One region of the Cohaesibacter sp. ES.047 genome, then DNA from elsewhere that is predicted to be linked to it. Evidence: predicted binding sites of a transcription regulator. Region 1 holds the regulator's gene; each other region holds the start of a gene.
The links. The regulator LexA, encoded in region 1, represses DNA repair genes until DNA is damaged. The targets are predictions, from matches to a motif close to TGTTCNNNNTGTGTTCNG.
Positions count from the first base shown of each region.

Region 2: ruvC (crossover junction endodeoxyribonuclease RuvC) is a predicted target of LexA. The motif match lies at 5,022-5,039, and genes of this name have one in related genera.
Region 3: uvrA (excinuclease ABC subunit UvrA) is a predicted target of LexA. The motif match lies at 1,784-1,801, and genes of this name have one in related genera.

Region 1 is NZ_LT907844.1:4,342,326-4,350,241, forward strand. Features, by position in the region: gene CPH65_RS19895 (hypothetical protein) at 1-1,313, shown strand, start outside; gene CPH65_RS19900 (hypothetical protein) at 1,584-2,330, shown strand; gene CPH65_RS19905 (hypothetical protein) at 2,381-2,785, shown strand; gene CPH65_RS19910 (AprI/Inh family metalloprotease inhibitor) at 2,811-3,575, shown strand; gene lexA (transcriptional repressor LexA) at 3,931-4,641, shown strand; gene CPH65_RS19920 (ComEC/Rec2 family competence protein) at 4,778-7,276, opposite strand; gene gltX (glutamate--tRNA ligase) at 7,379-7,916, shown strand, end outside.
Region 2 is NZ_LT907844.1:1,313,358-1,321,273, reverse strand. Features, by position in the region: gene CPH65_RS05900 (cell envelope biogenesis protein TolA) at 1-943, opposite strand, end outside; gene tolR (protein TolR) at 950-1,402, opposite strand; gene tolQ (protein TolQ) at 1,406-2,116, opposite strand; gene ybgC (tol-pal system-associated acyl-CoA thioesterase) at 2,336-2,800, opposite strand; gene ruvB (Holliday junction branch migration DNA helicase RuvB) at 2,793-3,845, opposite strand; gene ruvA (Holliday junction branch migration protein RuvA) at 3,842-4,459, opposite strand; gene ruvC (crossover junction endodeoxyribonuclease RuvC) at 4,495-4,998, opposite strand; gene CPH65_RS05865 (LysE family translocator) at 5,124-5,756, shown strand; gene CPH65_RS05860 (YebC/PmpR family DNA-binding transcriptional regulator) at 5,820-6,569, opposite strand; gene CPH65_RS05855 (TIGR00282 family metallophosphoesterase) at 6,705-7,538, opposite strand; gene CPH65_RS05850 (5-formyltetrahydrofolate cyclo-ligase) at 7,558-7,916, opposite strand, start outside.
Region 3 is NZ_LT907844.1:3,922,314-3,930,229, reverse strand. Features, by position in the region: one part of gene CPH65_RS17915 (IS630 family transposase) at 20-524, shown strand; one part of gene CPH65_RS17915 (IS630 family transposase) at 524-1,086, shown strand; gene CPH65_RS17910 (single-stranded DNA-binding protein) at 1,103-1,618, opposite strand; gene uvrA (excinuclease ABC subunit UvrA) at 2,018-4,897, shown strand; gene CPH65_RS17900 (DUF1127 domain-containing protein) at 5,556-5,708, shown strand; gene CPH65_RS17895 (hypothetical protein) at 6,016-6,648, opposite strand; gene trmFO (methylenetetrahydrofolate--tRNA-(uracil(54)-C(5))-methyltransferase (FADH(2)-oxidizing) TrmFO) at 6,828-7,916, shown strand, end outside.

The DNA of each region.
Region 1 (7,916 bases):
ATGACAATGAAGCAGGAGCCGCACCAAGCGCCGGCGCCTTGAACCTATTGGGCATCTATCAGAACGGCGACCGCAACGAGGCCACGATTTCCCAGAAAAACGACAACCCTCTGGGAACCAACCTGATCGGCGCGATTTCGCAGAATTCGGCAACCCTTCGTGCCACAACCGCCAACACGCTTTCCATCACGCAGACCGACATCTCCGCGGACGGCACGACAGGCACTGGCAATGGTCAGGGCAATCATGTCATTGGAGAAATTCTTCAGGTCAACACCGGCGGCGCATCCAACAGCCTGACCATCTCTCAATTTGACGGCACGACGAGTGGCGGAGAAGGCAACCGCGTCCAGACCGTGATTCAGCAAGGCAGTGACAACCTCGCGATCATCAATCAGGAAGAAGAAGGCAACGAAGTTACCGAATTACGCCAACTTGGAGCCAGCAACGAGGCAACAATCTATCAGCAAGACGGCGTCAACAATCTGGTCAACAGCTTAACACAGGACGGTGACAACAACCGCGCCCGAGCTGCGCTCAATGGCTCCCGCAACCTGATCTTCTCGATCCTGCAATCCAATGCCCTCGTGGGTTCCATTGGCAATCTCATGACAGTCACCCTCAGCGGTGACGACAATGGCGGCGACGGCATGGGTGGGCTGGGCCAATTCACGCGCCCCATTACCCAGGCCTTGCAAGTCGCTCAGGGCGAACTCAATCAGTTTGGCGATGAGAATGTGCTAAACTTCGTCACGTCCGGTACATCCTCGATGAACCTGTTCGGCTTTGTGCAAGATGGCGATGGCAACGCACTGAGCGGAACCGTGGACGGCGTCGAGAACGAAGTTGCTGCGCTGGAAATCGGAGATGGCAACCGCATCGATTTCACGCAGGATGGCGACCAGAATACGATTGCCATTTCCTATCGCGGAGACAACAACGCGATTTACGCCAAACAGGAGGGTGACGAGAATACGCTCGACATCTCGTTTGACGGTGGCATCGCTCCGATCACCCGCAGCAATCAGAACAACGACCCGGCAGTCGGTGGGTTCGGCGACACAGTGGCTGCCTTTGCAGGCTCGCTTATGCCTGGCGATGCGGTTCAGATTGGCGACCTCAATCTGGCCAAGATCTCCATCACCGCAGGCAACCAGAACAAGATCGCCTTTGCACAGGTCGGTCAGAGCAACACCATCACGGGCGCAACGACGGGGCACCAGAATCAGGTTCTGATCACGCAGACCGGCTCACTCAACGAAGCGAGCTACACCCAGAATGGCAACTTCAATTCCCTTGTCATAATCCAGTAGTTTTGGTTGCAATGAGAGGAATTAAATCTTAAAGTTGTTTTGATAAACCTACAAGCCATGAGCGCAATGAGCGAAAGATCGCTCATGCGGGGTGGCCATTCCGGTTCTGGTTGATCGAGCCCCTTTAAGCTGCAGAAACCGGGGTACCAACGGAATGGCAACAACAACATGACGCCGGTTTGCGAGGATTTGCAGCCACCGCTCGGAAACGGAGGCAGGAACGCCCCCAATCCTGACAGGTGTCCTAGCCATATAGACGGAGAAGATCCCATGTTTGAAACACGACACATTCGATCCGGCAGCCAAACTCTTCCCCGCCGTGCCGGTATCCTTGGCGCACTCACTCTTTGTGCCTTTATGACTTTCCCCGCGTCCGCGGGGGAAAAAAACGTGCTCATTCTCGAACAGCAAGGCACCAGAAACAGTGTGACCGTTGATCAGACGAACGCGTCGCAAAGTCAGGTTGGCGGCGTTGAGATAATTGAGGGAGCCGCGTTTTCCGACACTGAATTCAATGTGCTCAGTCTCGATCTTCAGCCCAACACAGCTGCGGAAAATCCAATCCTCCAACTGGGGGCAGACAACGTTGCCGACATTACCGTTGACGGCGTTGGTGGCGCTGTCTTCCTGCAGCAAGGCGCAAACATCAACGATGGCAACAACACCGCAACGATCGACATCAACACAACCGGCGATTCCTTGGCTGCAATCCTTCAGGCTGGCAGCAACAACAACGCCGGGCTCACTGTGATCGGCAACACGACAGAAGGTCGCATCCTGCAGCTCGGAGACAACAACGACGCCCAGCTTCAGGTCGGGCTTGATGGCCTACCGGCAAATGGCGCTCAGGCAACCGTGACACAGGATGGAAACAACAACACCACCAATGTGCAGGTCGTCGGCATTTCAAATGGCCAATACAGCTACACCGTTCAGGCAAACGGCACCACGACGAGCGTTCCGGTCACCATCCAGACCAACGGTGCGTCGGTCAGCGTGACGCAAACCCAGTTCTAGGGTCAAATTCGGAGTTGGCTTTCATGAAAAATTCTGGTTCCCGGCTCCGAATGCTCTATGCCCTGATGATCAGCCTGTTTGCCCATGGCACCGCCAACGCCGACGAAGCCACAGGTGAAATCCGCATTGTCAGGCAGGGAGAACAGCTCATCGTAAAGGATGTTTTCACCGCCAAAGCCGCTGGCATTTACAAAACCAGTCTGCAGGTTTCCAAAAATGGACTGTCCGGTCAAATCTCATCGAGCCAGAATAGGCAAATGCAAGCAAAGGCCGGGGAAATCTGCGAAGGAAACCGCATCGCCATGAAAGTTCAGACCGGAGATCAGGTGGAGGTGGAACTAATCATACAGTTTGAGGGAACAGAGTTCGTTCATACCGAGCGCACCCTGAAAATCCAGACCGATGGACTGAAGCCCTCACTCTACGAGACAAACGACAAATCCATTCGATTGTGAAACAACACGTAAATTGGTGCAAAAGATGCTTTCTCCTGCCTGGCTGATCACCACGATCTCGCGCTCTATTCCGCGCGTCCGGTTCTTCATCCTATCCCTGCTTCTGGGACTGATCCACGCCTCAAGCGCTCAAGCGCAATCAACCAATGCGATTGCACAGGCATTCAAAGGCCAATGGGTGACCTATGATCGCTCCTTTGCCGCCGATACCGGCCTCTGCACGTTGACCTTCTCTGCGACACGGAAAGGCGAGATTTACCCCATTTCGCAGAGCAATTGCACAGGTGAGATCACCTCGATTGTCGGCTGGTCCATCGTCAAAAACCAGCTTGTCTTTGTAGATCAGGATAACAAGCCGCTGGCCAAAGTCGGCGGCAATCAGGGGCGCCTGAGCGGCACCATGACACAAAACAACAAACCTGTGATCTTCGAAAATGCAAAAATCGCAAAGAAGATCAACGCTGCGCGTGAAAGCATCTCGTGCGCCTACGTCGGCTACAGCCAGATCTGCGCCAAGCCGCAGGAATTTTCACCGCCACCGGTCAGCCCCGGCGCTGAAACCCCAATCAAAATCCTGGTCAATCTCAACGCCAGAGTGGAGCCACGGAACGACGCAGAGGCTGTCGCGACACTCAAACCGCAATCCTGCGCACAAGCATTGACATGCTCACGGGCATCAGACGGCCTCTGGTGCAAGATCAAGCATGAGAACAAACAGCTCTGGATCAAGAAGCAGGCTGTTCGGCTGAAAAAGTACCCGATCATAACCTTCCAGAATGGCTGTTCCTGAGACGTCACACCTACTCAGCAATCCTAATCCATTTACAAGGGCATGGTGCAGCACTCGCACCCTGCCCTTTTTCTATGTCTTCTTCGTATTCCGATAAGATTCGCACGATCAAACCAGAAACGCCCCAAAAGCACCCAACCCTCCTCCCAGATCGCACAGAACGGATCAATATACGCAGCTTTAAGCAATTTTGTTACAAACATCCAAGGACCCTCGCCGGATGTCAGTCTTTGTTCCCCTTTTCGAGCTTGCGGAACACAGCGAGAACATGTATATTTTGTTCGTGATTTGTGCCACTGATGACTCGCTTTGTTGGGCTCTGTGGTGATTTGGACCTTCCAAGGCGGAGCGGGATATGCTGACAAGAAAACAGCACGAACTACTTATGTTCATCAATGAACGCATCAAGGAATCCGGTGTTCCGCCTTCCTTTGATGAAATGAAACTGGCGCTCGATCTTCGCTCCAAATCTGGCATTCACCGCCTGATTACGGCTCTTGAGGAACGAGGCTTCATCCGTCGCCTCCCCAACCGCGCCCGCGCGCTGGAGATCCTCAAGCTGCCGGAAGCCAGTCTGCCCACCCTCAACGTGGCGGGACGCGGGTTTTCTCCCAGCGTGGTCGAAGGCGGTCTTGGCAAGAAACCACCTCAACCGATCAGTCCAGAACCAAAAGAAGAAAGCACCAGCATGTCGGTGCCCGTCATGGGGCGCATTGCTGCCGGCGTTCCCATCTCGGCGATCCAGAACCAGTCTCACACGATTTCAGTACCGATCGAGATGCTGCGTGGTGGCGAGCATTTCGCGCTTGAAGTGCGTGGCGACTCGATGATCGAAGCAGGCATATTGGATGGCGACACGGTCTTGATCAAGAAATCCGATGATGCCGTGTCCGGTGATATCGTTGTTGCGCTGGTTGATGATGAGGAAGCAACGCTCAAGCGCCTGCGCAAGAAAGGTGCCTCCGTCGCTCTGGAAGCAGCCAACCCTGCTTACGAAACGCGCATTTTCGGGCCCGACCGGGTTCGTGTTCAAGGCAAGTTGATTGGGCTTCTGCGCCAATATTAAATCACGGCCAAACTGGACCGCAGTCAGTATGAGATCGCGAAAAAGCAGCCTTGCTAACCGGTAACGACGCACAACGCCTGCTTTTTCGTTTACTCGTCTATTTCGCCCAACCATGCCTGGCGATAAAAACTCGCGATCATGGCTCTCTATGCCATGGCCGCCGTCCCTTGGGCATGGCCGACTGCATGGACAGTGCCCACTCTCGTGAGCGGTTCGCGATATCGCCACTTTGTGCGCTGTTCGGTGGGCTTTGAGATTTGTGCGCAAAGGTGACCAACACCGAGCCATTGGCTTCAAGCTCTTGGCGTCCCATTGTGAGCTTAGGCGCTATGCAGGTTGACGGGATTGGCAATTTTGAAATGATGATATCGCGTCTGGCGCACTCTTCATCAAAAGCTCCAGGATGCTTGACCAGTGCCGCAGACAGATTTGTTTTCGGTCCTGAGGCCGTTCTCAATCCCGCCATCACACAGGCATGTTGATCACACGCCCAAGGTTGGTGAGAGCTTTCCGTCCGCAGCAAGCCCTTGGCTCCACCACCCGTGCCTTCGTTGAGTGCCGCGCGCACATCCCCGTCAGCGCGGAGCAGCGCCGAGAAATCAAGCACCATCCGGTTGGAGCCGATCAACTGCCACCGTTGATCCACGCCCCTGACAGCCATTCGCCGGCCTGTTTCCGAGATCCACATATCTCCAAGGCTTCCCCCCCACCATAACATCAAGGCAGCCGCAGCAGGAATGAGCGCCAACAAAGCCATTGTCCGGCGATGAATGGCAAACAGCATCAATGCCAAGACTGCGGGCAACAGGAATTGCCCTCCCGCCCGAACGACAACCATACTCGGGTCACTGTGGCTGGAGACGAGGCCCGACAGGGCGATCACCTGTTCGAGCCCCCACTGCACGCCTTGAAGAGGAAGAGACTGCAGACCGAGCGGCGCCAATACAAAGCTGACCAATCCCAATGGCATCACGACAAGACTGATGATTGGCATCACCAGAAGGTTGGCAATCAGACCAAGCGGCGCCATTTGCTGAAAATGCGCGACAGAGAATGGCAGAACCGCAAAGCTGGCAATGAGAGATGTAAGACCAATGCCGATGATCCACTTGGCAGCACCCTGCGAGACGTGCAGCAAAGGCCCCAAGGCACTGGTTGCAGCCAAGCCTCCCCGTTTAGCGAGCGCCTCCTCCCGGCCAGCAGAGCTGCGGCGCATTCTTGTGACACGGTCGTAGGTCGCGATCAACGCCGCCGTTGCGGCAAACGACATCTGCATGCCCGCCTCGATAACCCCGTAAGGCTGCATCAGCACCAGAACCAGAAGCGCCAAAGCAAGATTGTGCATCGTCAAAGCCGACCGCCCTGCCATGATCGCCAACAGGAAAATCGCAGTCATCAGGAAGGCCCGGATCGTCGCGACAGAAGCACCAGACAACACCAGATAGAAAGCCGCCGCCGCCAGAGCGACACCGGCCGCCCACTCCTTGATCGGATAAGTCAGTGCCAGATGAGGAAGTGAAGACAGCACCGAGCGCATGCCCCAAAATACCGCCATGGCAATCAGCCCCATATGCAGCCCGGAAATCGCCAGAATATGAGCCAAACCGCTCCGCCTGAGATTGGTCTCAACCTCTTCGGTCAACCGATCCCTCTTGCCAACCGAAAGCGCAATGGCAAGCCCCGCAGCCTCGCCCTCCATCCGAGCGCCGATATAGCCGGCAACCGCCGAACGCATCTGCTCAACCAGAACTCCCCCCTGTTGCCACAGGCCGACCAGCCCTTCACGCTCCACAGAAGGCTGGCGTTCGACCCGTCGGCCCATATAGCCTTGCGCCCCAATGGAACGGGACCACAGATAGCGCCCGTAATCAAATCCCCCTGGATAGGCCGGCCTTTGCAGTGGCACCAAACGCGCATAGATCTGTACCCGCTCGCCCGCCCGATAGGCTCCACCAACAGACTTGCGCACAAGCAGCAGTTTATGTGGGGTTTGCTGCGCGGCAAGGCGCTCAATGCTCTCAACCGCAAGCGTCCAACGCTCATCACCGCTTGAGCGACGCTCGACCCGTTCGATCCGCCCGACAATTGACGCAGATCGCGCCTCGGCCAGCACGGGTGTTGTAAAAAACTGGCTCTGAAAAGCCGCCGCCGTACAGCCAAAGATTCCCATACCGACAACAAGCAAGAGAAACACCCGCCTGCCCCGCAAGGCGCGTTGGAGCGCGACCACCGCAAGGCCGAGCGTTGCCGTCAGCAAAAACGTCAGGCTGGGTTCATCGGGGAGATTAAAATAGCTCGCCGCGCCAAGCGCCAACGACGCCACGAGCCAAAGGAAGCGGGCATTCTGCTCCTCCCCGTCTCTTCGCCAATCAGCGGCAAGTCGCTGGAAGATGGCCTCAAGAAAGAAGCTGACCCGCCGCGCCAAACCCGGCTTTTCCAATAAACCCTCAAGGTCTGCAACACGCACCTGATTTGCATCTGTCGCCAAATCCGGACGGACCAAATCAGCGAAAGTACCTGATTGCCCCGCCATCTGAGGACGATCAGCGTCTTTTTCACCTTTTTCCTCGCTCCGTTCGACCATCAGGCCTTTTACCCTGTCGTCAAGCTGTGCTAGATCCAGTGCAGCTTTCATTGCCGGTCGGCGAAATCCGGTTGCAGCCCAATTGTCTGGGCTGTGCAACCGACTTCAATTTCCGGTACACCCTATCCCGAAATACAGGTTTCCGATAGCACAATGTCATCTGAGGTTGTAACTCGCTTTGCCCCGTCCCCCACGGGCTACCTTCATATCGGCGGCGCTCGCACCGCTTTGTTCAACTGGCTCTTTGCCAAGGCCAACGGCGGCAAGATGCTCCTTCGCATCGAGGACACCGACCGCGAACGCTCGACTGATGCAGCGATCGAGGCGATCATCGCCGGGATGGACTGGATGGGGCTGAGCTATGACGGCGAGCCGCTGTCGCAATATTCTCGCGTTGAGCGTCATCGCTCCGTGGTTGAACAGCTTCTGGCAGAGGGCAAGGCCTATCGTTGCTATTGTACCGCTGAAGAGCTGACCGAAATGCGCGAAAAGGCGCGCGCCGAAAAACGGCCACCCCGTTATGACGGAACATGGCGCGATCGTGATCCAGCAGAAGCCCCAGAGGGCGTCAAGCCAGCGATCCGCATCAAAGCGCCGCTTGAGGGCAGCACCGTTATTGAGGACAAGGTTCAGGGGACGGTGACCTTCCCCAACAAGGACCTTGATGACATGATCATCATGCGTTCGGATG
Region 2 (7,916 bases), 2.1 Mb from region 1:
ACATTTCGCTTGGGTCGAAGGTGATCCGCACCCGTCGCCATGCGTCATATTTGTCCAGCGGCAGGTTGCTGTAAGGAGCACAGCGACGCACGGCCCGCATGGCGCTCTCCACAGCAGCCAGACCAAATTGGTTGGCTGGGAACTCGACAGGCTCGGGCCCTGAGGAGACATTGCCCTGTCGATCAAGCCCGAATTCGATCCTCACACGCAATTGTGACGCATCGGCGGCACCAACCGGAGGCGACCAACAACGGGAAATCTGCGAGCGGAGCGCATCAAGCTCGCTCTGGGTCATCGCCGCGGCTTGTGTTCCTGTCCGCGACCCGAACGAAGCGCTCTGATCATCGACCCCGGGGGTGATGTTCGTCGCTGGCTCGGCTTTGTTGGCGAGTGCCTTCAAGGCATCGGCATCAAATGAACGCTCTTTCTTTGGCGGTGTTTTTACCGGCGGACGCGGGCGCACCTTCGGCAAGGCAGCAACTGGCTGCGGCGGAGCCGGCTCAGCCTGCTTCACTTCTGGCTCAGGTGTCGGCTCTGGCTCGGGTTGTGGTTCCGGCTCGGGAACAGGCTGTGGCTTTGGTTCCGGCTCGGGCTTTGGTTCCGGCGCAGGCTCAGGTTCAGGCGGTGTGGGCTCCGGTTCTGTCGCCGGAGCAGCTTCCTGTGGTTTTGGCTCGGGCTTGGCATCGGGAACCGGCGGTTTGGGGTCCGGCTTGGGCTCCTCGGGTTCGGGCGCCTTGACGGTTTCTTCCTTGATCTCGTCCTGAACTTCGGCGTTGGCCTCACCTTTGACCACATCCGTCACATCCGAGACAGACACCAGCTCGACAGGCAGGATTTCAAGTTCGGAAACGTCATGCGTCTCCGCTGCCGGCAGGCTGATAAGCCCCCAACCGAGAAGGACAACATGCCCCACACTCGATGCAATCAAGCCGACATTCCGCATAAGCGCTTAACGAAGCTCCTCGGTGCTGACCAGACCGATTTTGGTAAACCCGGCACGGTTCATCGCGCCCATCACTTTCATGATGCTGCCGTAATCGGCATTGGTATCGCCACGAACAAAAATGCGTTCGTTGTAGCCATTCTCGGCCACAGCCAGCAGTTTTTCGATCAGATTCTCAGCCTCAACCGGCTGATCCTGAAGAAACAGCGATCCGTCTGCGCGGATGGACAAGGTCAGGGGTTCGGTCTGGCTCGAAAGCGCATTGGCCTGACTTTCAGGCAGATCGAGCGGCACGCCAACGGTCATCATTGGTGCAGACACCATGAAAATGATGAGCAGCACCAGCATGACGTCAACCAATGGCGTAACGTTGATCTCGGCAACCGGTCTGTGGCGCATGGCGCGACGTGCACCGCGCCTACGACCACCACCGGGTGTTCCCATGGATCCCATTCCCATGCGTTATCCCCTTTCATCCATCAAGCGAGAGAGAATGGCGGAGAATTCATCCGCAAACCCTTCCAGCCGCAAAGCATGCTGGGACGCCATGGACGCAAGTTTGTTGTAGGCGACAACAGCCGGAATAGCAGCTAGAAGGCCGATGGCCGTCGCAAACAGAGCCTCGGCAATACCGGGTGCGACAACAGCCAGTGAGGTACTCTTGGAAGCAGCAATGCCCTGAAAAGAGTTCATAATCCCCCAAACCGTGCCGAACAGACCAACAAACGGCGCAGCAGAGCCGACCGATGCAAGAAACAGCAAACGCTTTTCCAGACGATCAACCTCGCGGGCCAGCGTCACATCAAGCACCTTTTCGATCCGGGTCGGCAGACCGGCAACCGATCGCGCCTGCCCTTCGAAACTTCGCTTCCATTCCCGCATCGCGGCAACAAAAAGCGCCGCCATCGCATGGTTGGGTCGTCCCGACAGGGTCCGGTAGAGCTCTTCAAGCGACTGCCCCGACCAGAACACCTTTTCGAAACGATCCATCTGGCGTTTCGTTCGGGCATAAAGCAGGGATTTGTCGATGATGATCGCCCAAGACCAGACAGACGCCGCCATCAAACCGATCATGACAATCTTGACCACGATGTGGGCCTGAAGAAACAACGAGATCAGCGACAGTTCAACGTTGACGTTGGCTAGGGCTGTCTGGGCAACCTCATTGGGCATGGAGCTATGTCCTTTCTTGACCGAAACACACAAACAAACCGTCCGGTCCCATCTTGCAAAAGTCGCGACAGGTCATGTCAGCAGATTTTGTCAAAACTAGGATCAGAGGGTTTCGTCACGCAAAGCATATTAAGGACGAGAAGGCAACATTATGGTTAATGAATGCTTAAATCACGAAATTTGTTTTCGTATTCTCTCCTGAACGACCGGACATCGGGCTCAGGATTGCAGCGCGTCAACCATCAATTTGGGCAACCGGCGCGGCTTGCCCTCGCGATTGATGACCACAACGGTCACGCAGGCCGTGAACAGCAATTCGCCGTCCGTCTCTCTCAGAATAGCCTGATCAAGCACCAACCGAGCGCCTCTGATCTCACCGACGCGGGTTTCCACCACGAGAATATCGTCAATACGGGCCGACTTGATGAAATTGATATCCATATGGCGCACGGCCATCGCCAGCCGCTCGCCATTTTCCTCCGAATCGAGATCGCTGTGATGCACGCCCAGAAGACGGATATAGTCGGACCGCCCCCGTTCGATGAACTTGAGATAATTGGCGTGATAAACGATGCCGGAAAAATCTGTGTCCTCGTAATAGACCCTGACTTTCTGGCAATGGCCGAAGGGTGCCAGTCGACCCGACAGGTCGCACCATTCTGCATTCTCATGATGCTCAGGCATCATCCGTTCCTTCCGCAAACAATCCCATTTGCGGTGGAGTGTCTCTTTGGGGCACGGCCATTCCCAAATGGGCAAAAGCCTTGGTTGTCAACAGGCGTCCACGCGGCGTACGCTGAATGAAACCCTGCTGGATCAGATAAGGCTCGATGATTTCCTCAATGGCATCCCTTGGTTCCGACAGGGCGGCGGCAATCGTTTCGATGCCAACGGGCCCGCCCCCGAAAGATGAAGCGATGAGGCTAAGATACCGTCTGTCTAGGGCGTCCAGACCTTCATTGTCAACTTCCAACATCCGCAATGCCCTGTCCGCAACGTCGCAGTCAATCCGGCCTCCAGCCTGCACAATGGCGACGTCGCGCACCCGGCGCAAAAGCCGTCCCGCGATCCTTGGCGTACCGCGTGAGCGGCGAGCAATCTCGGTTGCCCCTTCCTTGGTGATGGCAACCCCCATCAGGCGAGCACCACGGGTGACAATGAATTCCAGCTCTTCGGTGGTATAGAAATTCAGCCGCACCGGAATGCCGAACCGATCCCGCAAAGGAGTGGTCAGAAGCCCCAGACGGGTCGTTGCAGCAACGAGCGTAAACTTGGCCAGATCAATCTTGACCGAACGGGCCGCAGGCCCCTCACCGATGATAAGATCAAGCTGAAAATCCTCCATGGCGGGATAGAGGATTTCTTCAACAGCCGGATTGAGCCGGTGAATCTCGTCAATGAAGAGCACATCATTCTCTTCAAGGTTCGTCAACAGGGCCGCCAGATCGCCAGCCTTGGCAATCACCGGCCCGGATGTGGATTTGAAATTCACGCCAAGCTCGCGGCTGACGATCTGCGCAAGGGTGGTCTTGCCTAGCCCCGGAGGGCCGACGAACAGCACATGGTCGAGCGCTTCCTTGCGCGACCGGGCCGCCTCGATAAAGATCGACAGGTTGGCCCGTGCCTGAGCCTGCCCGACAAAATCGTCCAGCACCTGCGGGCGCAAAGTGCGATCATTTTCTTCCTCGCCCGTCGTTGCCGAAACCAGTCGCTCTTCCTCTTCGATCATTGACTAAGCTCCTTGAGCGCATGACGAATGAGCGCAGCGGTCTGCACCCCGTCCCCTTCCCGCTTGATCACGGTGGCAACTGCCGCGCTCGCCTGAATCTGAGCATAGCCAAGATTGGTGAGCGCCGAAACCGCCTCCGCCATAGCCCTTGGCGCGCCGACGGCGTCAATCTCGGCCTGAAGTGACGCCACAGCACCATCTGTGGCGGCAAGTCCGGGGGTCTTGTCCTTGAGTTCGGAAACAATGCGCTGGGCCACCTTGGGGCCCACACCGGGCGACCGGGCCACCATCGCCTTGTCCTGCAGCGCAATGGCCGAGCTGAGCTCGGAAATCTTCAGGGTGGAAAGAATGGCCAACGCCACTTTCTGCCCAACGCCTTGCACGGTGGTCAGGAGACGGAACCAGTCTCGTTCCAGCGCTGTGGCAAAACCAAACAACTTGAGCTGATCCTCGCGCACATGGGTTTCGATCAGCACGGTTGCCGCCTCGCCAACCGGAGGCAGGGCTTGCAGAGTCTGACCTGAACAATGCACCTCGTAGCAGACACCACCAACGTCCACGAGAACATAGGTGTCTGCATATTCGTCAATCAAACCCTTGAGTTTGCCAATCATCCAGTCATCCCGCCCATTGCTAAGGCGACCGCCACTCAGGCGATCTTGTAATTCTTCTGACCCCGTTGATGGGCGTGGCATATGGCGATGGCCAGAGCATCCGCCGCATCCTCGCTGTCGAACTGCGCCTTGGGCAGCAGCATCTTGACCATCGTCTGGACTTGGTTCTTGTCGGCGTGGCCCACACCAACCACGGTTTTCTTCACCGCATTGGGCGCATATTCTGCCACTTCCAGCCCGCGCTGGGCAGGAGCGAGAAGCGATATAGCCCTTGCCTGACCGAGTTTAAGAGTGGCCGCCGCATCCTTATTGACAAAGGTCTGCTCGACCGCCACCTCATTGGGCTCATAGCGTTCGAGCACATCCATAACCCCGGTATGCAGCTGCAACAGACGGCTCGCCAGATCCGTTTTGGCATCAGACGTGACAAGCCCTGAGGCGACGAAAATCAGCCGGTTGCTGATCACGTCGATCGCGCCCCAGCCGGTGCGTCGGAGGCCGGGATCAAATCCCACGATTCGGATCGGATGCGTTTTCATGCCTTCATCCTTACCCAAGAAAAATGAACAATACCAGAACAAACTCCCAAGTCTAACAGGAATTGACTTCTCGTCACCGTGTGTAAGGATGGTAAACCGCACCGCACGTCAGGAACCCAATTCAGATGGCAGACATCAATCTTCCCCTTATCTTGGGCGCCGCCCTCATCGCAATGGCCAGCCCGGGTCCGGCAACCCTCGCCATCGCTGGCACATCCATGGCAAACGGCCGCAAGCACGGCCTGATCCTTGCCTCGGGCATCACCACAGGCTCATTTGTCTGGTCGACCGCTGCCGCGCTCGGCATGGGAACCGTGATGCTGGCGAACGCTTGGCTGTTTGAAACCCTGAAATATGCCGGTGCCGCCTATCTGTTTTATCTGGCGATCAAGTCTGCCCGCTCAGCGATGCGCCCAACCCTTGAGGATCATGCCGCCCTGCATGGCACTCGGTCCGGACTACGGCGCACCTATCTCAAGGGTCTCGCGATCCACCTGACCAATCCCAAGGCCATCCTGTTTCTGGGCTCCATCTATGCGTTGGGCCTGCCCAAGGATGCCACGCCGATGGATCTGGCCACAGTCGTCCTAGCCCTTGGGTGCCAAAGTGCCTTTGTTTGCCACCTTTATGCAGTGCTGTTCGCCAGCAAGCCAATCGTCGCCGGATACCGCAAAAGCAGACGCATTCTGGACGGCGTTTTTGCGATGTTGTTTGGCGCGGCCAGCATCAAGGTTCTGACTGCAACCGCCAACCAATAAAAAACCCCGCCTCGGCAGATGCCGGACGGGGCTTGAATTTCATTGACGAAAATCCGGAAAGGCTCAGCCTTCCAGCGAGGCCATCACTTCATCGCTCATGGTGAAGTTGGAATAGACGTTCTGCACGTCTTCGTCGTCGTCCAAAGCGTTCATGAGCTTCATGATCGTGCCTGCTTTTTCGGCATCCACATCGATCTCGTTCTGGGGCTTCCAGACGGCTTTCTGGGATTCGGCTTCCTTGCCAAACGATTCTTCAAGCGCCTTGCTGACTTCGGCCATATCTTCGAACGCGGTGTAGATGGTATGACCATCCTCATCGCTCTGAACATCGTCAGCACCGGCCTCAATGGCAGCTTCAAGCACGGTGTCCGCATCCCCAACGTCAGCAGGGTAGACAATCTCGCCAACGCGATCGAACATGAAAGCCACCGATCCGGTCTCGCCCAGCGTGCCACCATTTTTGGTGAAGGCTGCACGGACGTTGGAGGCTGTGCGGTTGCGGTTGTCGGTCAAGGCCTCGACCACGACAGCGGTGCCGGCTGGACCATAGCCCTCGTAACGCACCTCGTCGAAGTTGCCTTCATCACCCGCTTCGGCTTTCTTGATGGCCCGGTCGATATTGTCTTTCGGCATGGACTGGCCACGCGCGTTCTGGATGGCCAGACGCAGGCGAGCATTCGAATCCGGGTCCGAGCCGCCCATCTTCGCAGCAACCGTGATCTCTTTGGAGAGTTTTGAGAACAACTTGGATCGTTTGGCATCCTGAGCGCCTTTGCGATACATGATGTTCTTGAATTTTGAATGGCCTGCCATAATCCTATTTTCCGTATGTTTTGATGATCGCCGCCGGATGAGCCCATCGGAGCGCTTCAAAATTTGTTGCAGGTCATGCCACAAGAGCACAGCAAAGATCAAGCCGTCTCATGGTCCTGCCGAGCCAAAGCTGGCTCAATTGCTGCTCTTTTCCCAAAATGACGGGATATGCTGCGCCAGATGCCCACCCAAGCGCAAGGGCTCGACGGCAACGGCAAGTCCGGACGCATCGTCCGTATCGACAGCAACTCCACAAAGGGTCGGCTCCCCGAGCGCCGGTGTGAAGCGCCCGGAAGGAATCTTGGTGACGAACCGGCGTACCGGCTCTTCCTTCTCCATACCAAGCACCGAGTCGTAATCGCCGCACATGCCAGCATCGCTCATATAGGCAGTGCCACCTGGCAACACGCGATAGTCCGAGGTGGGCACATGGGTGTGCGTCCCGACCACCAGACTAACCCGTCCGTCCAGAAAATGCCCCATCGCTTCTTTTTCAGAGGTCGCCTCGGCATGGAAGTCGACGATGGTGGCATCTGCAAACTCGCCCATCGGGCACGCCGCCAGTTCCTTTTCAATCGCGTTGAAGGGACAGTCCATCGCATCCATATACACCCGCCCCATGGCATTCATCACCAGAACGTTGGCACCATTGCGGGCGGTGTAGAGATTGGCGCCTTTGCCGGGAACGCCGGATGGATAGTTCACCGGACGCAGAAATGCGGGCTGACGCTCACAAAAAACAAGGGCATCACGTTGGTCCCAGACGTGGTTTCCGGTGGTGATGGCATCGCCACCCGCATCGATAAGATCCTGCAGGATGGCCTCTGTGATGCCAAAACCAGCAGCAGAATTCTCGCCATTGATCACCACGAAATCGATGCCGTACTGCTCAACCAGACCGGGAAGCCTGTTCAGTACGATGTTTCGCCCGGCTCGCCCGACTATATCTCCAATAAACAGCAATCGCATGTAGTCACTCAAAATCCGCCTAATCGCCCATAGGCGCACGGATCACGTCCTTGTCAGTCACAATTATATCCAGTGGCAGGTCATAACCACCAATGGGCACCTTGTCCAGTTGCTGAAAGGAAAAGGCCAGCCCCACAAGCGTCGGCCTGCCGCCTGAAAGGATCCGTTCGGAGATATAGCGATCGTAATGCCCTGCCCCATATCCGATGCGATTACATTGACCATCGAACGCCAATAGCGGCATGACAAGCAGATCCGGAACGACTTCAGGTGCCCCCGGAGCCGCAGCACGGGTGCCAAAACCGACATCCACAAGTTCGGCTCCCTCCTTGTAGGCGCGGAACATCATCCCGGTCCGCCCGATGGGGACAGGAAGGG
Region 3 (7,916 bases), 420 kb from region 1:
TGGCAAAGGAGATTTTGCCATGTCTGCCGCTTTGATTCTTAGCGATGCTTTTGACGCCGATAGTTTGCGCCGTCTTGCCAAAGGATGCCGCAATGCCAAACAGAGCCGCCGCCTACTGGCCATTGCGGCTGTCTATGACGGCATGAACCGTGCTGATGCCGCCAAAGTCGGCGGTATGGACCGCCAGACTTTGCGAGATTGGGTTCTTCGCTTCAATGAGCAAGGCACCGATGGTCTTGTCGACATCAAAGCAACCGGCGCTCCCATGCGCTTGAGCCCAGAACAGCTCGAAGAGTTTGTTGCTATCGTTGAAACCGGTCCTGATCCTGAGAAGGACGGCGTCTCTGTCTGGCGTAGCCAGGATCTGGTGCGTGTGATCCAAGAGCGGTTTGGGGTCTCCTACAAGGAACGTGGAGTACGGGATCTTTTGCGCCGCATGGGGTATGTGCGCATATCTGGTCGACCTCAACATCCAGAACAAAAGCCTGAAGTCATTGATGCTTTCAAAAAAACTTCTCCGCAACGTTGGCAGCGCATGTAGGCCATTTGCCAAAGAACAAGCCCATCGAGATTTGGTGGCAAGATGAGGCTAGGCTTGGTCAGAAGAATGGACTGGCCCGACTATGGGCAAAAAAGGGAACCAGACCACGTCTGCCAGCCGATCAGCGATATAAAAATGCCTATCTGTTCGGTGCAATATGTCCAGCGCGTGGCGTTGGCGCGGGATTGATGATGCCTTTTGCAAATACACAGGCCATGCAAATGCACCTCGAAGAAGTCTCAAGGACAGTGGCGCGCGGCGCTCATGCCGTGGTGCTGATGGATCGTGCCGGATGGCATACGACAAGCAGACTCAACGTGCCCAAGAATATCACCATCCTCCTGTTGCCTTCCAAATCACCGGAACTGAACCCAGTTGAGAATATTTGGCAGTATCTGCGCGGTACCTTCCTGTCCAATCGGGTCTTCGAAGACTATGCCGCCATTCTTGATGCTGGTTGCCAAGCATGGAAGAGCCTCTCCGCCAACCCAACCATCATCCATTCAATAGGTATGAGAAAATGGGCTCAAGAAGGTCAGAATTAAATGCCGTTGGTATCAATCAAAATGGAATGTCGTCGTCCATTTCGTCGCGGAAATTGCTCGATGGCTGGCTTGGGCTGGATTGCCGGCCATAGGATTCTTCTTGCGGCTCGCTGGCGAAGCTCCTGCCCGGCCCGCCGAAATCGTTGTTCTGCTGACCGGCAAAGCTGCCGCCGCCTTCATTGCGGTTGTCGAGCATGGTCAGGGTCGAGTTGAAGCCCTGTAGAACGACCTCCGTGGAATAACGATCCTGTCCGTTCTGATCCTGCCACTTGCGGGTCTGAATCTGGCCTTCAACATAGACCTTGGAACCCTTGCGCAAATAGCTCTCCGCAACACGGGCAAGCCCTTCACTGAAGATGACAACGCGGTGCCATTCGGTGCGCTCGCGGCGTTCGCCGGAATTGCGATCTTTCCAGTTTTCGGATGTTGCGATCGACAGGTTGACGATCTTCCGGCCGTCTTGCGTGGTGCGAATGTCGGGGTCAGCACCCAGATTGCCCACGAGAATGACTTTGTTGACGCTTCCGGCCATTGGTTTGTCCTTTGTCTGCTTCTGTCCGTCGCCTTTCGAGCTGACGTTGAGTTGGAGGTCAGCATAGGCGGGATTGGACGACAGTTCCATACGGGATTGGTTCAATCCCCATGCTTTGGTTGGGTCAATGGTGCGGTGTTCCATCTGACCCGCTGTGCATGATTGTAGAACAAAGTGTGTACAAAAGCTAGGCCAGACGCTAGTATGCGTGCACCGGAATCACCTTTGAAGCCTGATTGTCTTTGCAATTTATAACCCTATATGGGAGAGGAAGGCCATAAAACGGGTCTGAGGGATCACCCGGTGATCCAAGCAAAGCCCGACGACCGTACCATCCCGAACGACCAATCATACGACGAGCGGTTCAACCGTTCGACCGATAAATTGATAGATAGCGATATGGATAAGCCAGCAATTTCTTCGAACAAGTTCATTTCGATTCGCGGTGCCCGAGAACATAACCTGAAGAATGTCGACGTTGATATTCCGCGCGATCAATTGGTTGTCATGACCGGATTGTCAGGCTCGGGCAAGAGCTCGCTGGCGTTCGATACGATCTATGCAGAGGGCCAGCGCCGGTATGTAGAATCGCTGTCGGCCTATGCACGGCAATTTCTGGAAATGATGCAAAAGCCGGATGTCGACCAGATTGACGGCCTGTCTCCCGCCATCTCGATCGAGCAGAAGACCACCTCGCGCAATCCGCGCTCGACGGTGGGCACGGTCACTGAGATCTACGACTATTTGCGCCTGCTTTATGCCCGTGTTGGCATTCCCTACAGCCCGGCGACCGGGTTGCCGATTGAAAGCCAGACGGTCAGCCAGATGGTTGACCGGGTGATGGAGCTTCCCGAGAAAACCCGCTTTTTGCTGATGGCTCCCATCGTTCGCGGACGCAAGGGTGAATTTCGCAAGGAACTGGCCGAATTGGTCAAACGCGGTCTGACGCGTTTTCGGATCGACGGGCAGATGTATGATGACGGCGAGTTGCCGACACTCGACAAGAAATTCAAACACAATATTGATGTCGTCGTGCACCGGATGGTGGTCAAGGAAGGCATCGAGAAACGGCTGGCTGATTCGCTTGAACTCAGTCTTGAACTCGCCGAAGGCCTCGCGGTGGTCGAGCTGGTTGACGAAAAGACCGAAGACGGTGAGCCAAGGCAGATCACCTTTTCCGAAAAGTTTGCCTGCCCGGTCTCAGGGTTCACGATCTCCGAGATCGAGCCACGGCTGTTCTCGTTCAACAACCCGTTTGGTGCCTGCCCTGTTTGTGATGGGCTCGGCAGCGAGTTGAAAGTCAGCCCGGAGCTGGTCGTTCCGGACATGTCCCTTAGTCTCAAGGATGGCGCGATTGCGCCTTGGGCCAAGGGCACATCTCCCTTCTACCGCCAGACCCTCGATGCGCTCGCCAAACATTACGATTTTTCACTGACCGTGCCGTGGGAACAGCTTTCCTTCAAGGCGCAGGAAGTCCTTCTCTACGGCACCGGCAAGGAAAAGGTCCAGTTCGTCTATGACGATGGTGCCCGGTCCTACAAGACCCAGAAGCCGTTCGAAGGCGTGATCCCCAATCTCGAGCGCCGGTTTCGCGAGACCGAAAGCAACTGGTCGCGGGAAGAGATCAGCAAGTATCAATCAACCCATCCCTGCTCGGCCTGTGATGGGCACCGGCTGAAGCCGGAGGCGCTTGCAGTCAAGCTGGACGGGCGTCACATCTCGCAGATCGCGAGCCTGTCGATCCGTGAGGCGCGGCGGTGGGTCAACGAGTTGCCGGACACGCTGACACCCAAGCAGTTCGAGATTGCCGAACGGATCCTCAAGGAAATCCGCGAGCGCCTTGTCTTTCTCAATGACGTTGGGCTCGACTATCTGTCGATGTCGCGCAACTCTGGCACGCTTTCGGGCGGTGAAAGCCAACGCATTCGTCTTGCCTCCCAGATCGGGTCCGGTCTGACCGGTGTGCTGTACGTGCTTGATGAGCCGTCCATCGGTCTGCATCAGCGCGACAATGCGCGCCTCTTGGAGACCCTCAAACATCTGAGGGATCTGGGCAACACGGTGATTGTTGTCGAGCATGACGAGGATGCGGTGCTGACGGCTGATTATGTGATTGATGTTGGGCCTGGGGCCGGGATTCACGGTGGCCGGATCGTCAGTGAAGGCACCCCAGCTGAAATCATGGCCGACCCGGCTTCCCTGACGGGGCAGTATCTCTCCGGCGTCAAGGAAATCAGCGTCGACAACGATCTGCGCAAGGGCAAGAAAGGCAAGGCCATCAAGGTGGTCAACGCGCGCGGCAACAATCTCAAGAATGTCACAGCCTCGATTCCGCTCGGGACGTTTACGTGCGTGACCGGTGTGTCCGGCGGCGGCAAATCGACCTTTTTGATTGATACGCTCTACAAGGGCGCTGCGATGAAGCTCAATCGGGCGCGCAACATGCCCGCCCCGCATGACCGGATCGAGGGGCTGGAACATATCGACAAGATCATCGATATCGACCAATCGCCCATCGGGCGGACGCCGCGATCGAACCCGGCGACCTATACGGGCGCTTTCACGCCGATCCGGGACTGGTTTGCTGGCTTGCCCGAAGCGAAGGCGCGGGGCTATGCGCCCGGTCGCTTTTCCTTCAACGTCAAGGGTGGGCGTTGCGAGGCCTGTCAGGGCGACGGGGTGATCAAGATCGAGATGCACTTTCTGCCCGATGTCTATGTCACCTGCGACGTCTGCAAGGGGCATCGCTATAACCGCGAAACCCTCGAAGTGGAATTCAAGGGCAAATCCATTGCTGATGTTCTCGACATGACCGTCGATGAAGCTGCGGATTTCTTCTCGGCGGTGCCGTCGGTACGCGACAGGATGGTCACGCTCCAGCGTGTGGGGCTGGGATATATCAAGGTCGGCCAACCGGCCACCACCCTGTCGGGTGGCGAGGCCCAAAGGGTGAAACTCTCCAAAGAGCTATCGAAACGCTCGACCGGTCGAACCCTCTATATCCTCGATGAACCGACGACGGGCCTTCACTTCCATGATGTAGCGAAGTTGCTTGAGGTCCTGCATGAGCTGGTCAATCAGGGCAATACGGTTATCGTCATCGAGCATAATCTCGAAGTCATCCAGACTGCCGACTGGATTCTTGATCTTGGTCCAGAGGGTGGAGATGGAGGTGGTGAGATCGTCGCCGAAGGGACACCGGGCGATGTCATGGCGGTTGAACAGAGTTACACCGGGGTCTTCCTCAAGGAGATGCGCGACCGCCGGAAAAAGGTCTGACCGCAAGATGGTCTGACCGCGCCTCCCCCCGCCAATGCGTGTGCCATGCATTCGAGGACTCGAGAGAAATACTTATCCAGTCAGTGCCGAGGGCGGGTTTTTCGGTCGCTCGACCGGGTTAATATAAGTGCGTGACCTTATGCTGTCGCCTGATCCGATGCGCTTGATGCATGCTGGGCGGCAGGTTCTGCTTTTCTTCAACCCTTGCGCTGTGATGCACGGCAATTTGGCGATTCACTTGTCGTTGTGCGCCGCACCAAAGTGGTGTTTTCCCTGTTTCGCATAGCTCGATGCCTAGGTATTTCTCCGTTAAAACTGCCACTTTATGAGCTTGACAAACTGCACATACGTATAACTGCATATAATTTGGCCGATTTGCGCCCAATGCGTTTCTTCGGTGGTTTCGTTTTAAACCACTGAATTAAAGAGATAATATTTTCCGCTATGTGAAATTGATGGGGCGGCATGAAGTTCCATTCTTAAATTGCATGAGTTGCAAGGCAGCTATGCATTATCTTGCAATGCACATTAAAAAATTTTGCGCTATATATCAATTCAACGAAGCGAGGCGAGTGTTTTAGGCGTCTAGCGAATAGATCTCGCAGAAGAACGAACTTGTACCACGACTGAGTTAAACATCTTAACTAGAGGATAGATGATGATTGACAATGTTATTCATAGCTATCGTCAGTGGCGCAATTACCGTGACACAGTCGATGAGCTTAGCCGTTTGAGCAGCCGCGATTTCGAAGAAGTCGGCATCAGCCGCGCTGACATTACCCAGATCTCTCGCAGATCTGTCGGACGATAAAATTCAGGAATTCAGACTTCTACCTCCTCCCAGAAGTCTGGACAGTTTCAAAACGTCTCCTCCCCGTTTTGGAACACCATTAGAAGCCCACCGGACCTCCTCCCCCGGTGGGCTTTCTTCTTTTCAGACCATCCCCTTCCAATTCATGGCTCCAGCAATCCTGGAACTGGCGCAGTTTCTGCCGCGGTTGCATACTGCATGCATGTCAAACCGTCCTTGCACATCATGGCGATGCGCATGAGAAACCGTGCCTTCTGTTGTCACAGTAAGGTACACTAGGGTGAAAACAGCTGGATGGTGTTTTTGATCAGGAGGAAGTTGACTCGCTCAACCAGACGTCAAGTGGCTTGATAACCGGGAAGACACCGTTGTCGAACTTCCAGCTGTCGACCGCGTAGCGCTTGCCACTTTTCTTGTTCTTGATAACGGCTGTTGCGTGAGGATAGCGACCATCCAGAAAAAAGCCGCGAGCGACGGGGGCCTGATACTTGTAGTGTGTCAGCAAACCGTGCTTTTGCGCGAAGACGAGAAGGGATGTGGTGTTGCTGGCTTCGTCGATGCAATCCATTTGGCCGGGCACGCCGGAATTGTACATATCAAGGCCGCCCTTGTCCTTGTCGGATCCGACTGCCGGGCCGACACGCTTTTCGAACCAGACGACAGCCTTGCCGATGGCCTTGCGCTCTGCTTTCGGGCTTCTCTTACCCCGTGCAAGAATGCGCTTAAGTTTTCTGATGTCCTTTTTTGTCGGATGGAATGCATATTTGAGTTTGCAACCGAAGGCGTGACAGACATAAATGGTCGACTTGGTCACCGGACGATTGTTCATCGTCTTGATCCAGCGATCGGGCGAATCCGACTTTTGTGTTGCACAGCTGCCAAGGGCTGTTGCGACGATAAGGGCGAGCAAGGATCTGTTCCACTTTGATATGGCGACCATTATTTTTTGCGAATCCCTTGGCTGGTTAGAATTTCTAACTGAGATATCACTTCGAATTGTTCCTGCCAATTGCAAATCGGCGGGTTTCAAGGGCATCGCGGTCTTGAATTTTGATGTAGGAGTGGTAGTAGTCCCATTTCGTCAGAACAGCTTTTCTCGCGTGTTTTGACAATGCACTCATGCAATCGGAAGGACCGGACAAGGTGAAGCAATCCAACAGACCCGTTACGATTATCGGAGCCGGCCTTGCCGGTTCGGAAGCCGCCTGGCAGCTTGCAAACCATGGCATTCCGGTCGTCCTTCACGAAATGCGCCCGGTAAAGTCGACGGATGCGCATGTGACGGACCATTGCGCCGAACTCGTGTGTTCCAATTCGTTCCGCTCGGATGACCATGAAGCGAATGCCGTGGGCCTTCTGCATCAGGAAATGCGGGAGGCGCAGTCCCTGATCATGACGGCGGCTGATGCCAATGCGATCCCCGCAGGGGGGGCCTTAGCCGTTGCGCGTGAGGCTTTTTCGGAAGCTGTCACCGAGAAACTTCATGCCCATCCCCTGATTGCGATCGAGCGCGGCGAGGTGGATTCACTCCCCGACCCGGATGATGGCCTCAGTCTCGTGGCAACGGGACCGCTGACGTCCGAAGCCTTGTCGCAATCGATCCTTGCGGCAACGGGCGAAGAAGCCCTTGCCTTTCATGATGCGATTGCGCCGATCATTCATTTTGACTCAATCAACATGGACAAGGCCTGGTTTCAGTCGCGCTACGACAAGAAGGGACCAAACGGCACGGGCGCGGACTATATCAATTGCGCCATGAATGAAGATGAGTATCGCGCGTTCATCGAAGCGATGCTGGCAGCAGAGAAAACCGAATTCAAGGATTGGGAAAAGGCGGCCTATTTCGACGGCTGTCTGCCCATTGAGGTGATGGCGGAGCGGGGATATGAAACGCCGCGCTTCGGTCCGATGAAACCGGTTGGTTTGACCAATCCGCACAAGCCCGATGAAGATCCATACGCTGTTGTGCAGTTGCGTCAGGATAACAAGCTGGGCACGCTTTTCAACATTGTCGGCTTTCAAACCAAAATGAAATATGGCGCGCAAGCAGAGGTCTTCCGCATGATTCCCGGCCTTGAAGAGGCGCAATTTGCCCGGCTGGGCGGCATTCACCGCAACACGTTCCTCAATTCACCCAAGCTGCTTGATGAGACCCTGCGCCTTAAATCGCGCCCATCCCTGCGCTTTGCTGGCCAGATCACGGGTTGC